Regions from separate parts of the Clostridium saccharobutylicum DSM 13864 genome, predicted to be linked through region 4. Evidence: riboswitches for the same ligand, from Rfam matches in the RefSeq annotation. Region 4 holds a riboswitch; each other region holds the start of a gene.

Region 1 (3,218 bases), 1.1 Mb from region 4:
AGGTTGTGATACTAAATTATTGAATGCTATAGGAGATGCAAAGCCAAAAAGAATTGTTTATGTATCATGTGATCCAAGTACATTGGCAAGGGATTTAAAACACTTAGAGAAATTAGGATATGAAACTTTAGAAGTTCAACCGGTTGATATGTTTCCTATGACAAAACATATAGAATGTGTTGCAAAGATAGAAAAAAAATAGCATTAATGAATTATTAGGAGTGAGTCTATATCTCACCCTTTTTCTTTATAAATAAGTTTTTATTTACAATTAATTCACAATTTAATGCATAATTATGTTATGATTTATTATATGATAAATTTAATATTGGCAAAGATTCGTAAAAACTATATTATGATTGATTTAATATTTATAAAATAGATAATTAATTGTTTTATAAATTTCAATATACGTTAAATTAATTGAAAGAAAAAACAGTATATGAGGAGTAATGATAATGTCAGATATGATTCAAATTTATAAAAAAAGATCTTTTAAGAGACTTATAACCTTATTAGTATTACTTATATTTTTCTATGTAATGCAGGATATGATAAATTTAATGCTATTAACTTTTGTATTTACATATCTAATTCATAGTATTTCAAAACATTTAATTCAAGAATTTGATGGGAAAATAAGAATAAATTATAAATTCATGGTTGTTATAGTTTCGTTACTTTTAACGTCTGTAATATTTATTATATTAATAGACTTTTTACCAATGGTTATTAAACAGTTAACTCAGGTAATTATGCAGGTACATGAGTTATATGGAAATTTAGGACATAATGAGATTACTAATTTAATAAAAGAAAGATTAGATAAAGTTTACTCAACTATTTTTTCAGCAGAAGGCATAAATTACATAATGCATTCAATAACAAATATAAGCAAATTAGGAATTAATATAATTATTTCTTTAGTTTTAAGTATTTTTTTCTTAATTCAAAAGGATGAAATAATGCAATTTACGCATAAATTTAAAAATAGTAAAATTAATATATTATATGAGGAAGTTGAATTCTTTGGAAAAAAGTTTGTTTTCTCTTTTGGTAAAGTTATTGAAGTACAAATTGTTATTGCTATTATAAATGGTGTGCTTTCAACTATAGGATTATCTATAATAGGATTTCCGCATTTATTAGGATTTGGTGTAATGGTAATGTTACTTGGTCTTATTCCTGTGGCTGGAGTAATAGTATCATTAGTACCTTTAAGTATAGTAGCTTTTAATAATGGTGGATTACCTCATGTTTTTTATGTTCTTGGATTAATTGCTTTACTTCACGCATTTGAAGCGTATATATTAAATCCAAAATTAATGTCTTCAAAGACAAAGCTACCTATATTTTATACCTTAGTTATACTTTTAGTATCGGAACATATTGCAGGTGTTTGGGGACTAATTATTGGAATTCCTGTTTTCATGTTTATTTTAGATATAGTTGGAATATCTTATGGCAATAATAAAAATGATTGAGGCACATGAAAATAAATAACTTGAAATCAATTATGAATTATTATAAAATAAAAAACACAGGGGAGCTTGCACATGCAGGCTGAGAGTAAGTAAAATGTAGCTTTAACCCTTTAAACCTGATTTGGATAATGCCAACGTAGGGAATCTAACTTATGATTATTTAATGAGAGATGTTTAATTTCTTATTTATTATTTGATGAGATATGCTATTTTGGTATATCTCATTTTTTTATTGTAAGGGAGAAGATTATGGAAAATAAGACTTCGAATTCAAGTCAATTTATCTTATGGCTTGGTGCAGCAATTTCTATTGCTGAAATATTGACGGGAGCGCTATTAGCACCTTTAGGATTAAGCCAAGGAATAGCTGCTATTTTGATAGGACATACTATTGGAGGTGTTATACTTTATTTATGTGGTATTATAGGTGCTCAAAGCAAATTATCTTCAATAGAATCAACTAGAATTTCATTTGGAAAATATGGTTCATTTTTATTTTCTATATTAAATATTGTACAACTATTAGGTTGGACTGCAGTTATGATTATCAATGGTTCAAAGGCATTAGATGCAGTTTCTATGCAATTATTTAATTTTCAGAACGAAACGGTATGGTGTATTATTATTGGAGCATTAATTGCTTTATGGATAGGTGTTGGAGTAAAAAGCCTATCTAAAATAAATACTGTAGCAGTAGCTGCACTGTTTTTATCAACTATAGTGCTTGGCTTTATAGTATTTACAAATAATACAGCCAATGTAGGTGCGGGTGGATTTGAAGGAGAGACGTTAAATTTTGGCACAGCAGTAGAACTTAATGTAACTATGGCATTATCATGGATTCCACTTATTTCAGATTATACTAAGAATTTAAAATCTGAAAAAGCGGGTACATTAGCAAGTGCATTAGGATATTGCATTGGTAGTACTTTTATGTTTATCATTGGCCTTGGAGCATCTTTATATGCTGGTACTTCAGATATATCTGGTATTTTACTTTCAGCTGGACTTGGAACAATAGCACTTATTATTGTCATTTTTTCAACAGTAACTACAACTTTTTTAGATGCATATTCTGCAGGAGTAAGTTTTACTAACATAAATAAATGTATAAATGAAAAAACTGCAGGTTTAATTGTATGTGGATTAGGAATAATATTATCAATAGTTGTTTCTATAGATCAATATGAAGATTTTCTATATTTAATAGGATCAGTTTTTGCACCATTATTTGCAATTTCAATAACTGATTATTTTATATTTAATAAAAAATCAATTGAGGAAAAAAATGTGGTTGACATAAAGAATATTATTATATGGATTATTGGAGTATTTGCGTATAGAATATTAATGCAATTTAATTCTATAGTAGGTATAACTATTCCTGTTATGATTGGCATTGCATTATTATGTATTTTAATTAATTTATGTTTAAAAGCATATAAGTAATTTGAGTTAAAATAAATTATTATTGTATATTTTAAAACATATCTAATTATTAAAAGAAAAATACTAGGATATTTGTTGTTATTTTTTTTGATATGAAATAATAATAATATGATATAATGAAAGTATTATGGAACAATTTGGTTTATGTACAGAAGATATTTAGGCACATGACTTATTATTTTTTAAAATGTGCCTTAAAGACAATAAGAAAGGGGATTATAATATGCCATTTATAGGATCTAAGGTAAGTGTAAAAATTTCAAGTGAGAAAGAAGAAATTATAAA
Region 2 (3,218 bases), 690 kb from region 4:
ATATGCCACCAGGTACAGGAGATATTGCCTTAACTGTAATGCAGGAGTTCCCAATTGATGAGATTGTAATAGTTTCTACACCACAAGATATGGTATCAATGATTGTTAAAAAAGTTGTTATTATGGCTCAAAAGATAGGAATAAAAATTAAAGGTGTAGTAGAAAATATGGCTTATATAAATTGTCCGGATTGTGATAAGAAAATAAGAGTATTTAGCAGAAAATCTTCAGAAGAAAATGCAGAATATTTAGGATTGCCTTTAATAGGTGAGTTACCAATTAATATTGAACTTACAGAAGCTTTAGAAGATGGTAAGGCTGAGGAATATGTTAGAGAAAATGCGTTATATTCATTAATATTTGAAGGATTGTATTAAAGCTTAATTACCAAGTAAATAAAAAGCATCATATAATATAAAAGGTTTCATTATTTAAAGTTACAGAAATTAAATAATGAAGCTTTTTTATTTTTACGAAGTTTATATATAAAAGTTCTTAATGTTGATATTGCACTCTTTTTCATGTATATATTTTGTAGTAACCACAAGCAAAAGAATATCCTTACTTTCGGGGAGAAACCACCTAAATTTAAATTTCGAGTTCTTTATAGTATTAGAGTATACATACTTTCGGATTATTTAGGAAATAATACACTATGTAATTTTGATTTGAAAGGATGTAGAGATTAATGAAAGCAAAAGTAGATAAAGATACTTGTATAGCATGTGGACTATGTCCATCTATATGTCCAGAATGCTTTGATATGGAGGATGACGGAAAGGCTGGCTTTATAGTTGATGAAGCACCAGAAAATGTAGAAGGTGAAGTGCAAGAAGCAGCAGAAAGCTGTCCAGTAGATGCAATATCTGTCGAGAAATAAAACATAAGAATAAGAGAAAATATACATTAATATATGATTTTTTATTATGTATATTTTCTCTTTATTATTTTTATATAATATTGTTATATTAAATAAATTTGTACACTAACTCATGGTATTAAGTGAAGATGCGTGTATTATTCTTTCAATAGGAAGAATAGATATGATTACTAAGCATATAATGTATTCTATTCCTAGCATAGGTCCATTAATTATTAATGAATATAAAGCAGGAGACATTCCAGCGGGTGCAAGTGAACCAAAGAAAGCAACTCCAGAAATAAAATGACACAAAAATCTAACAAAAACAGCTAAGGTAACCCCAAGCCATTTTTTATTATTAAAGCATCCTGCTATACCTAATGCCATAAAGGGTAATGGATAATCAAATAAAACTTGAACTGGATGCAGAATGTATGGATCCATAATAAGTGTTATTATTCCGTAAAGAAATCCTGTTAGAAATCCTACTCTTGGTCCGTACATAAATGCTATAAGTAATATTGGAACCATGCTACCTAATGTAATACTACCACCTTGTGGAAAATGATATAATCTGAGCATTTTCAGTATTGTAGCTAAAGCCAAAGCTATGCCAATTCTAGCAATAAGTTGAGGAGTAAAGTTGATTTTTTTAACTTTAACTAATATTATGAGTAATATTACACAACCAATTAAAGTTGTAATGGATAATGGACTTGCAATTATAGCTTGAATGTTTTGTGAAAAGTTTTGGAAAAGAGTAGAAAATTGTTTGTACCAATCATTAAAAATTTGCATAAAAAAAACCTCCTTCGTGACGCTTATGGAAGAGGAATTAACAAAGTCATTATAACTAATCTTCATATAATAAATTTAAATATTAGTTTTATACTTTGGTTTAGAGACTACCAACCTATATAAATAGAAATGTAAATTCTTATAAGGTTGCTTTCCCTACGCTAGAATTAACTAGATCAGGTTTAAAGGGTTTATGAATTATCAAATCTCAGCATATAGCTCCCCCAGCACGTTACAAAATAATTTTATACATTTTACTATAAATAGTCAATTATGTTATATGTGTTAAACTTGTCGTTTTTATTATGATGGGCTATATAATTAGAAGTAATTTGATTTAAATCTGTTGAATAATGAGAAACTGGATTATTGGGCAAATTGTGAGAAGAAGTGATAGAAATAGTATCATTCATATCAATAATAATACTTTCTTTGTACGTTGAATCTAAAACAAAACCTTTCATAAAATTAAGCCTCCTTAAATCAAACAAAATGAGGTTTTACTTTGTTTATTGCATTAAAAAACTAAAACTTTCTTAAATATATGATTAACCAAAATAAAAAAAATATACATAAAAATCACCTAACTAAAAATATAATTTTTTAGTTAGGTGATTTTTATGTGTTTTTAATAAATTAATCTATATTTTCTACAATGAATCCAACAAGACCAGGGCCGGTATGAACACCAAGTGCAGGGCCAATCATTCCTCCAAGGGTACATTCCACTAAATTAGGAAGGTCTTTAATTGAATCATATAACATTTCAGCTTTATCAGGAGCATTGCCATCTAATACCCAGACTTTACATTTGTTATTTTCTAAATAAGGTTTTAACAAAGTAGCTAATCTAGATATTGATTGTTTAATTCCTCTTATTTTGCAAACTGTGTGATATATTCCATCATTACCTACAGTTATAATAGGTTTAAGATTGAGTGCATCAGCTATAGTTCCAGCAACTTTACCTATTCTACCGCCTTTTTTTAGATATTCTAATGTATCTATTGTGAAAAATACATCTATTTTATTTTTGAGCGTAGGTAATATATCTATAATTTCTTTAAAAGGTTTACCTTCTTTAATTAAATTTGCAGTTTCAAGTACTATTGCACCCTGAGACATAGTTAATGTCATAGAATCAAACACGAAAGTTTGTATTCCAGAAACATTTTCAGCTGCTAATCTTGCTGCGTTATAAGCTCCTGAAAGACCACTTGATATAGTTATTATAATTGCATGAGTATATCCAACATTTTTTGCTTCATTTAATGCATTAGTAAATCTATCAACACTAGGTAACGATGTTGTAGGAATTTCTTTTTTTAGTAACTCATAAAGCATATTTGGAGTTATATCAATACCATCGTCATATTCTTTATTGGAAAAAATAATTTTGAAAGGTAGTATTTTAATATTATTTTCCTTTGCAATATCAGCACTTATATCACAAGCACTATCTGTTATTAATGCAATTTTCTCCATCTTAATTCCTCCTAAAGCACATTAACATATTTTAATTATATCACTACTGATATTGTTATCAATGGTGATATAA
Region 3 (3,218 bases), 2.0 Mb from region 4:
TGGTATATAATTCAAGTCAATATTTTTATCTTTTGCTTCTATATTAGTCCAGCCTTCAAAAACCCATTCAAAATCTATATTGTTTTTTGTAGCTGCAAAAAAGTCTTCTGTTCCTGCATCTACTCTGTTAAGTTTTGAGAAATCTGCTCCGTTCTTTTCCATAACAGTTTTTAATATTGCTTCTTCACTAGGACTTCCCCAGCCGCCATATACTTTTCCTTCAAAATCCTTAACAGTTTTGATTCCCTTTTCCTTTGGTGATGCAAACCCTGATGTATTGTTTTGAATAATTGTAGCAATTGCTTTAACAGGTAATGGATTATCTGAAGTTCTAGCAAAAGTTAAATCTTCTTGATAGCTTATAGCAAAATCTGCTTGACCAGCAGAAAGCAATTGCAATGCTGCACCTTCAGATGGTTGAACAATCTCAAGATCAATTCCTTGTTCCTTATAATATCCCTTGTCTTTAGCCACATAAATACCTGTGTGATTTGTGTTTGGTGTGTAATCTAGTATTAACTTAACCTTTTGTAAATTTTCTTCTTTTGTTTCCTTTTTAACAGAACCACAACCCATAAATACTGTTGAAACTAGTAATATTGATGTTGCCAATGCTAATATTTTTTTGTTTTTCATAATTATTCCCCCTAAATTTTCTATATTTTCAAGCACATAAAAAAACAATATGTCAGAAACTACATATATATTCAGTGTAAATCAAGGAGACACCTTCATGCTCATAATTAATTTACTAACAAAAATTGTGATGCTTTACTCATCAAAATAGATATGAACATACTGTTCTATTATTTTCTTCATTGTGTCTTATTCTTGAACTCTTTTCCATGGTGTTAATATTTTTTCAATAAATGTAACCAAAATAAATATTCCCATGCTGACTACAACAATTATAATTATTGCAGCAAACATTTTATCTAAAGCATATGCACTTCTAGCTCTTGTCATATATACTCCAATTCCCTTATCTCCACCAAGCCATTCTCCAACTACTGCGCCCATTATACTGTATGTTGCTGCAATTCTCATTCCAGAGAAAAAGCTTAATATTCCATAAGGAAGCTTTAAATGTAAAAACACCTTTATCCTTGATGCTCCCATTAATTTAAAATGATTAATAAAATCCTTATCTACAGATTCCAAACCATCTGATATGCTAATAACAATAGGGAAAAAGCATACTAATATAACAACTATTATTTTAGGTAGAGTTCCAAAACCAAACCATATTATAAATAGTGGCGCTAGCGCAATTATTGGTATTGTCTGCGATATTACAAACAAAGGATAAAGTGCTTTTTTTACTAAAGCGGACATATCCATTATTATAGCTAAAATTAATGCTGCAACTGTAGATAAAATAAATCCTACTATTCCCTCATATAATGTAATTAATATATGGGGAAGCATGACATTAAAATCCTTTATAATCACTTTAATAACATCACTAGGTGCTGGCAGAATATATTTTTCAATACCACCTATTGAAACAACTAACTGCCATAATATGAGTAATCCAAGAGCAAAAAATACTGGTATTAATTTATCCCCTGTACTTTTTAATTTTTTCATCAATTGTAACGCCCTCTTTTTTATAGTCAATTTTAACTATAGAAGCAACTCTGGATGCTCCTTCTTCAATGCAAATTTCTTGTGCTTTCTTTACAATTTCAAGAAGAAAATCTAATTCACCTTCCATTGTTGTCTCCATTGGACCTACTTCGTATTTTACTCCAGTAGACTGAATGTATTCTATGACCTTATCTACTACTGGATATGTCATCTCATCTGGTACCTTAGGTATTACTTGTAAACTTACATTACATACTGACATTATTATCCTCCCTCTCAAATAAGAAAATCTGCTTCGCAGACTACGTGTTTCTACTACTTTCAGAAATTATCCACAGATTTAACTGCCTTATAATTTCCTAAAGAATAAAAAAGCATACTATTTTCTAACTCCTAAAAATAGTATGCTTGTAGTTTCTTTATAATATATTTCCCTACGTTGGCATTATCCAAATCAGGTTATGGGTCGAAATTACAAATTTCCTCTCAGATAGTTTAACTAACTCCCCGTTTTTTATTCAGTTGTCATAATTAATTGTAAACATTTTTGATGATTTGTCAAGATGAACTATTTTATCTTCCAAATTATAGATAAATGACTTTAAGTTTAAATTTATGTGGTAACTTACCCAAATCAAATACATTTGTGTCCCACAGCACTATGAAAATTTCACACAAAGCACTAAATAAGAGCTTGCACCCCAATTAGCTTTCTCCCACTTTAAGTGTGACAAGCTAGTTTAGGACAATCCCCTATTAAGTGCTTTTAGCAGCGAAATTTTCAAATGTCTGTTTTACACAAATGTATTTCATTTCTGGTGTATATATGCACTCAAAGTTTAATTTCAGTTAATTCAAAAAAATTATCTTGTATTATTTTTGATAATGCATCAATGGAAAGAGCTTTTCTCTCTGCAATTTTTTTTACAACATCAATTATTGCACTTGGATAACCATATTCACCATTTACCCATTCTAAAGCTGTTGGTCCATCAGTTTCCACAAGTAGTCTATTTATTGGAATCCTTGATAATATTTCTTCGCTTAATTCAGAGTAACCTAAATCAACACTTACAGTAAAATAGCATCCAAGCTCTATAAACTTATCTAAAATTTTAATATCACCGCTATACCAATGGATAATTACTTTGTTGTAGCCATAATTATTAAGAATATTATAGATTTCTTCTTCTGCTCCTTTTGTATGAATGGATATTACCTTATTTCTTTTAATGCTTTCATCTAATATAAAATTAAAAATCTTTCTTTGAGATTCATAACTTTCTTTATCCTCAACCCAAAAGAAATCCAAGCCTATTTCGCCTATAATCTCACTTTCCTCAATATAAGGAATTAAATCTTTAAGCTCTCCAATGTATTCTGCTGCTTTCCATGGATGAATTCCAAAGGTGGCCTTAATATATTCACTTCTTTTGCTATATTCTTTATTTTGTAAATAACTCTCTACATCCATTCCATTAGCAATTGTTAGTATTCTAAAATTATTGATTTCATAAATTGCATCATCTATCTTCTCATTAAAGAAATCTAAATGAGTATGGGCATCAATATACATCTTTACATCTCTCCATTTTTCTACAATATATTCATTATATCTAATTTCTTAA
Region 4 (3,218 bases):
TACCTAAATTTACGTTTATCTTTGTTTTAAGTCCATCACCAATTCCTTCTGGGCTAAGAGATTTATGATTAACATTAGCTGGAATAGCTACTTTACCTTCCGCTACAAGTTTCATTAATTTTTCTTCTGATATATTTTCCTTCTTAGCTACTACCTTCATTTCTTTAGTTACTATACCTTTTTTAGCTGCTTCCATTTGAGTTTTATAATTCATTGTTTATTCTCCTCTCAATTTTTACTAATAATTTAATTTGTAATGTTATTAAATAAATTCTTTATGTTTTTATATAATTAATCATTCTTATTAATATCTCTTGATTGTGTCTAAATTCCAGCTTTCTTATAAAGCTCATAAAAATGATTAGTAGGACCTACTCCTTTTCCTAATTCAAAGCCATGTTCTATAGCAGTTGTTACATACTTTTTTCCTTGTCTTACAGCTGCTTCTATTGTCATTCCTTTAGCTAAATTAGCAGCTATTGCAGATGATAAAGTACATCCTGTTCCATGAGTATGAGTAGTATTAATTCTTTTTTGTGGCAAAATTATGAATTCTTTTCCATCAAATAATAAATCAGTCGCTTCTCCCTCTAAATGTCCACCTTTAACTAAAACAGCTTTTGGTCCAAGTTCCTTAAGCTTTAAAGCTGATTGTTTCATATCATCTAAAGTTTTTATTTCTATTCCTAAAATTTCTTCTGCTTCTGGTAAATTAGGAGTTATTAATGTTGCTAACGGAAATAATTCATGAATTAATGTTTCTTTTGCATCCTTAGATAATAAGTTAAATCCACTTTTAGATATCATGACTGGATCTAATACTATCATTGGAAGCTTTCCTACCTTTTTTAAAGATTTTGATATAGACTTTATAGATTCAATCTTTGAAACCATACCTATCTTAATAGCATCTACTCTTATGTCATTAAAGATAACATCTACTTGAGCTTCAATCATTTCTGGATTTATATCTTGAATACCGAAAACTCCCATAGTATTTTGAGCCGTTACTGCTGTTATAACACTCATTCCATAAACTCCATTAGCTGAGAAAGACTTTAAATCGGCCTGAATTCCAGCTCCACCGCATGTGTCTGATCCAGCAATTGTTAATGCTCTAAACATAAAATCACCCCTTCTAGTTAATATAAATTTGATCTTATACTTTCCACAATTTACACTTCATTAAATTTTCTTAATATCTTTAAAATTATGTCTAGGCACGTTCAAAAAATAGCATATCCATTTGCCAGCTTATTTTTTATTTATTTTCATGTGCCTTATTTATTGACAATTCATTATTTATTAATATTTTTCTTATAACAGAAACCTTTAAAAAGAAATATGCTATAATAGCTCCCGCACTACAGCTCATAGTAAAAGGAATTATATATACAAAAAATGCTGCTTCCTTCCCTAAAATTAAGACCGCTACTGGATATGCTATCAATGCCCCTAAAATTCCAGTACCAAACACTTCACCAATAACAGCCATACTTGCTCTTCTAAATTTCTTATAAAAAATTCCTGAAAGAAAAGCACCTATCATACTTCCTGGAAAAGCTAGCAAACTGCCTGTGCCCATAATATTTCTTATAAGTGATGCGACGAATGCATTTAAAACTGCATATATTGGACCTAAAGTTATTGCTCCTACAACATTCACAAAATGTTGTACTGGAGATATTTTAGCTGCTCCAATTGGCATTGATAGTGTTCCAAAAATAACTGAAATACCAATTAATAATCCACTTAATGCAATTTTTTGTGCTTTACTTTTTTCTTGCATTCACTCTCCCTCCTTAAGACAAGATAAATTTTAATTTGAGTGACAACCTATTTTTCACATAAAAAAAATGTATCCCAAAGGGATACATAAATAAATCACGCGTAAACATTAATTAATATACTTCCCTCCGTTGGCATTAACCAAATCAGGTTATAAGGGTCCAGGAAATCACTCTTTCCAATCTCAGCTAAAATATTAGCTCCCCTAGTTATTCTGTTATAAAATTGTCTTTCTAAATTAAAGATTATACCATTCCAGAATAAATGTCAAATTTATTTACTTAGTTTTTTATCAATAATGCAAATTTTAGTACACAATATAAATAAATCACTAATCTATTTATCCACAACTATTCAAAATATCTCTATATACTTGTTATTATATATATAACTTTACTCCATATTTTGAAACATCTTAACAATATCTAGAATACCATATCCCCATCTAGCATTTGGATATATATCTCCACTTCTTCGTGATGTTCCCTTTGCTAAATATGCTTTAACAGTTTGGGAATATATATATGGATCATTGCCTTGAACAATTCCCCACTGAAATAACATAACACAAGCTCCAGCAACTACTGCTGATGATACACTAGTCCCATTTACAATAGCAGTTTTATTACTTGGTGCTACAGTTAAAGCATTTACTCCTCCTGCTGCAACATCTATTACATCAATCAAATTATCTCTAAAAGCCACTCCAGAATAATTAAGAACATTATTATTATTTTGATTATATGCTGCTGCAGTAACTACATAAGATGAAGTTCCCGGATTAGTTACTGTTCCATATGGATCAGATGAACTAAACTTAGTATTTCCTACTGTTATTCCTCTTTGAGGCAGCCAAGCATTGTATACGCCACTCAAAATATACTTTGCTCTCAATCTAAGAAGCCATATACCTGGCTGTAAACTATAAAATCTAATTCGTATCAATTCATCTCCTGTACTTTCCTCTGGAAAATAATAATTAACTTTTATCGATGTTTTTTCAAATACAAAAGTATAGTTTCTAGTTGAATTAATTATACTTGGTATTATACCTGTATTTTCACCTGATGGAGATACTATGTCTATAGTCATTACGTTAGGAAGTTCAGTCCAAATATCAATTATTAAGTGTTTCTGCTCTGGTGATACCTCAAGCTCAATTGCAATAGGCGTATCAACTTGAGATATAGTTCCAGATGTATGACCACCTGCATCTCTTTGATTTCCTGCTCCAGTAACCAATACTATACCACTACTACTTGTAATTGATTCTATGTATTCTTCTAAAATACCATTTCCTTTATGACTTCCTAAATTAGTTCCAAGAGGGAAATATACAATCATAGGTTTCCTACTTTTAAGTGCATATTCGTACAAAAATTGTAAAGCTGAGAAAATTGATGTTAAATTAAATACTGGTACTTTAACAT

The links. A riboswitch is a leader RNA that binds a small molecule or an ion and turns the genes downstream of it on or off. The one in region 4 is predicted to bind thiamine pyrophosphate.
Region 1: linked by a shared signal. The riboswitch ahead of cytX (putative hydroxymethylpyrimidine transporter CytX) and the one ahead of thiW (energy coupling factor transporter S component ThiW) in region 4 are both predicted to bind thiamine pyrophosphate.
Region 2: linked by a shared signal. The riboswitch ahead of thiT (energy-coupled thiamine transporter ThiT) and the one ahead of thiW (energy coupling factor transporter S component ThiW) in region 4 are both predicted to bind thiamine pyrophosphate.
Region 3: linked by a shared signal. The riboswitch ahead of CLSA_RS11870 (thiamine-binding protein) and the one ahead of thiW (energy coupling factor transporter S component ThiW) in region 4 are both predicted to bind thiamine pyrophosphate.

The regions. Positions count from the first base shown of each region.
Region 1 is NC_022571.1:4,809,316-4,812,533, reverse strand. Features, by position in the region: gene rlmD (23S rRNA (uracil(1939)-C(5))-methyltransferase RlmD) at 1-202, shown strand, start outside; gene CLSA_RS20630 (AI-2E family transporter) at 459-1,484, shown strand; TPP riboswitch at 1,533-1,644, shown strand; gene cytX (putative hydroxymethylpyrimidine transporter CytX) at 1,734-2,933, shown strand; gene CLSA_RS20620 (phenylpyruvate tautomerase MIF-related protein) at 3,157-3,218, shown strand, end outside.
Region 2 is NC_022571.1:97,247-100,464, forward strand. Features, by position in the region: gene CLSA_RS00405 (Mrp/NBP35 family ATP-binding protein) at 1-377, shown strand, start outside; gene CLSA_RS00410 (ferredoxin) at 689-880, shown strand; gene thiT (energy-coupled thiamine transporter ThiT) at 986-1,660, opposite strand; TPP riboswitch at 1,796-1,896, opposite strand; gene CLSA_RS00420 (hypothetical protein) at 1,918-2,124, opposite strand; gene CLSA_RS00425 (DegV family protein) at 2,297-3,145, opposite strand.
Region 3 is NC_022571.1:2,770,743-2,773,960, forward strand. Features, by position in the region: gene CLSA_RS11860 (ABC transporter substrate-binding protein) at 1-636, opposite strand, end outside; gene CLSA_RS11865 (ABC transporter permease) at 826-1,590, opposite strand; gene CLSA_RS11870 (thiamine-binding protein) at 1,562-1,852, opposite strand; TPP riboswitch at 2,005-2,110, opposite strand; gene CLSA_RS11875 (TatD family hydrolase) at 2,423-3,166, opposite strand.
Region 4 is NC_022571.1:785,544-788,761, reverse strand. Features, by position in the region: gene thiC (phosphomethylpyrimidine synthase ThiC) at 1-214, opposite strand, end outside; gene thiD (bifunctional hydroxymethylpyrimidine kinase/phosphomethylpyrimidine kinase) at 325-1,125, opposite strand; gene thiW (energy coupling factor transporter S component ThiW) at 1,262-1,789, opposite strand; TPP riboswitch at 1,895-2,005, opposite strand; gene CLSA_RS03575 (S8 family peptidase) at 2,182-3,218, opposite strand, start outside.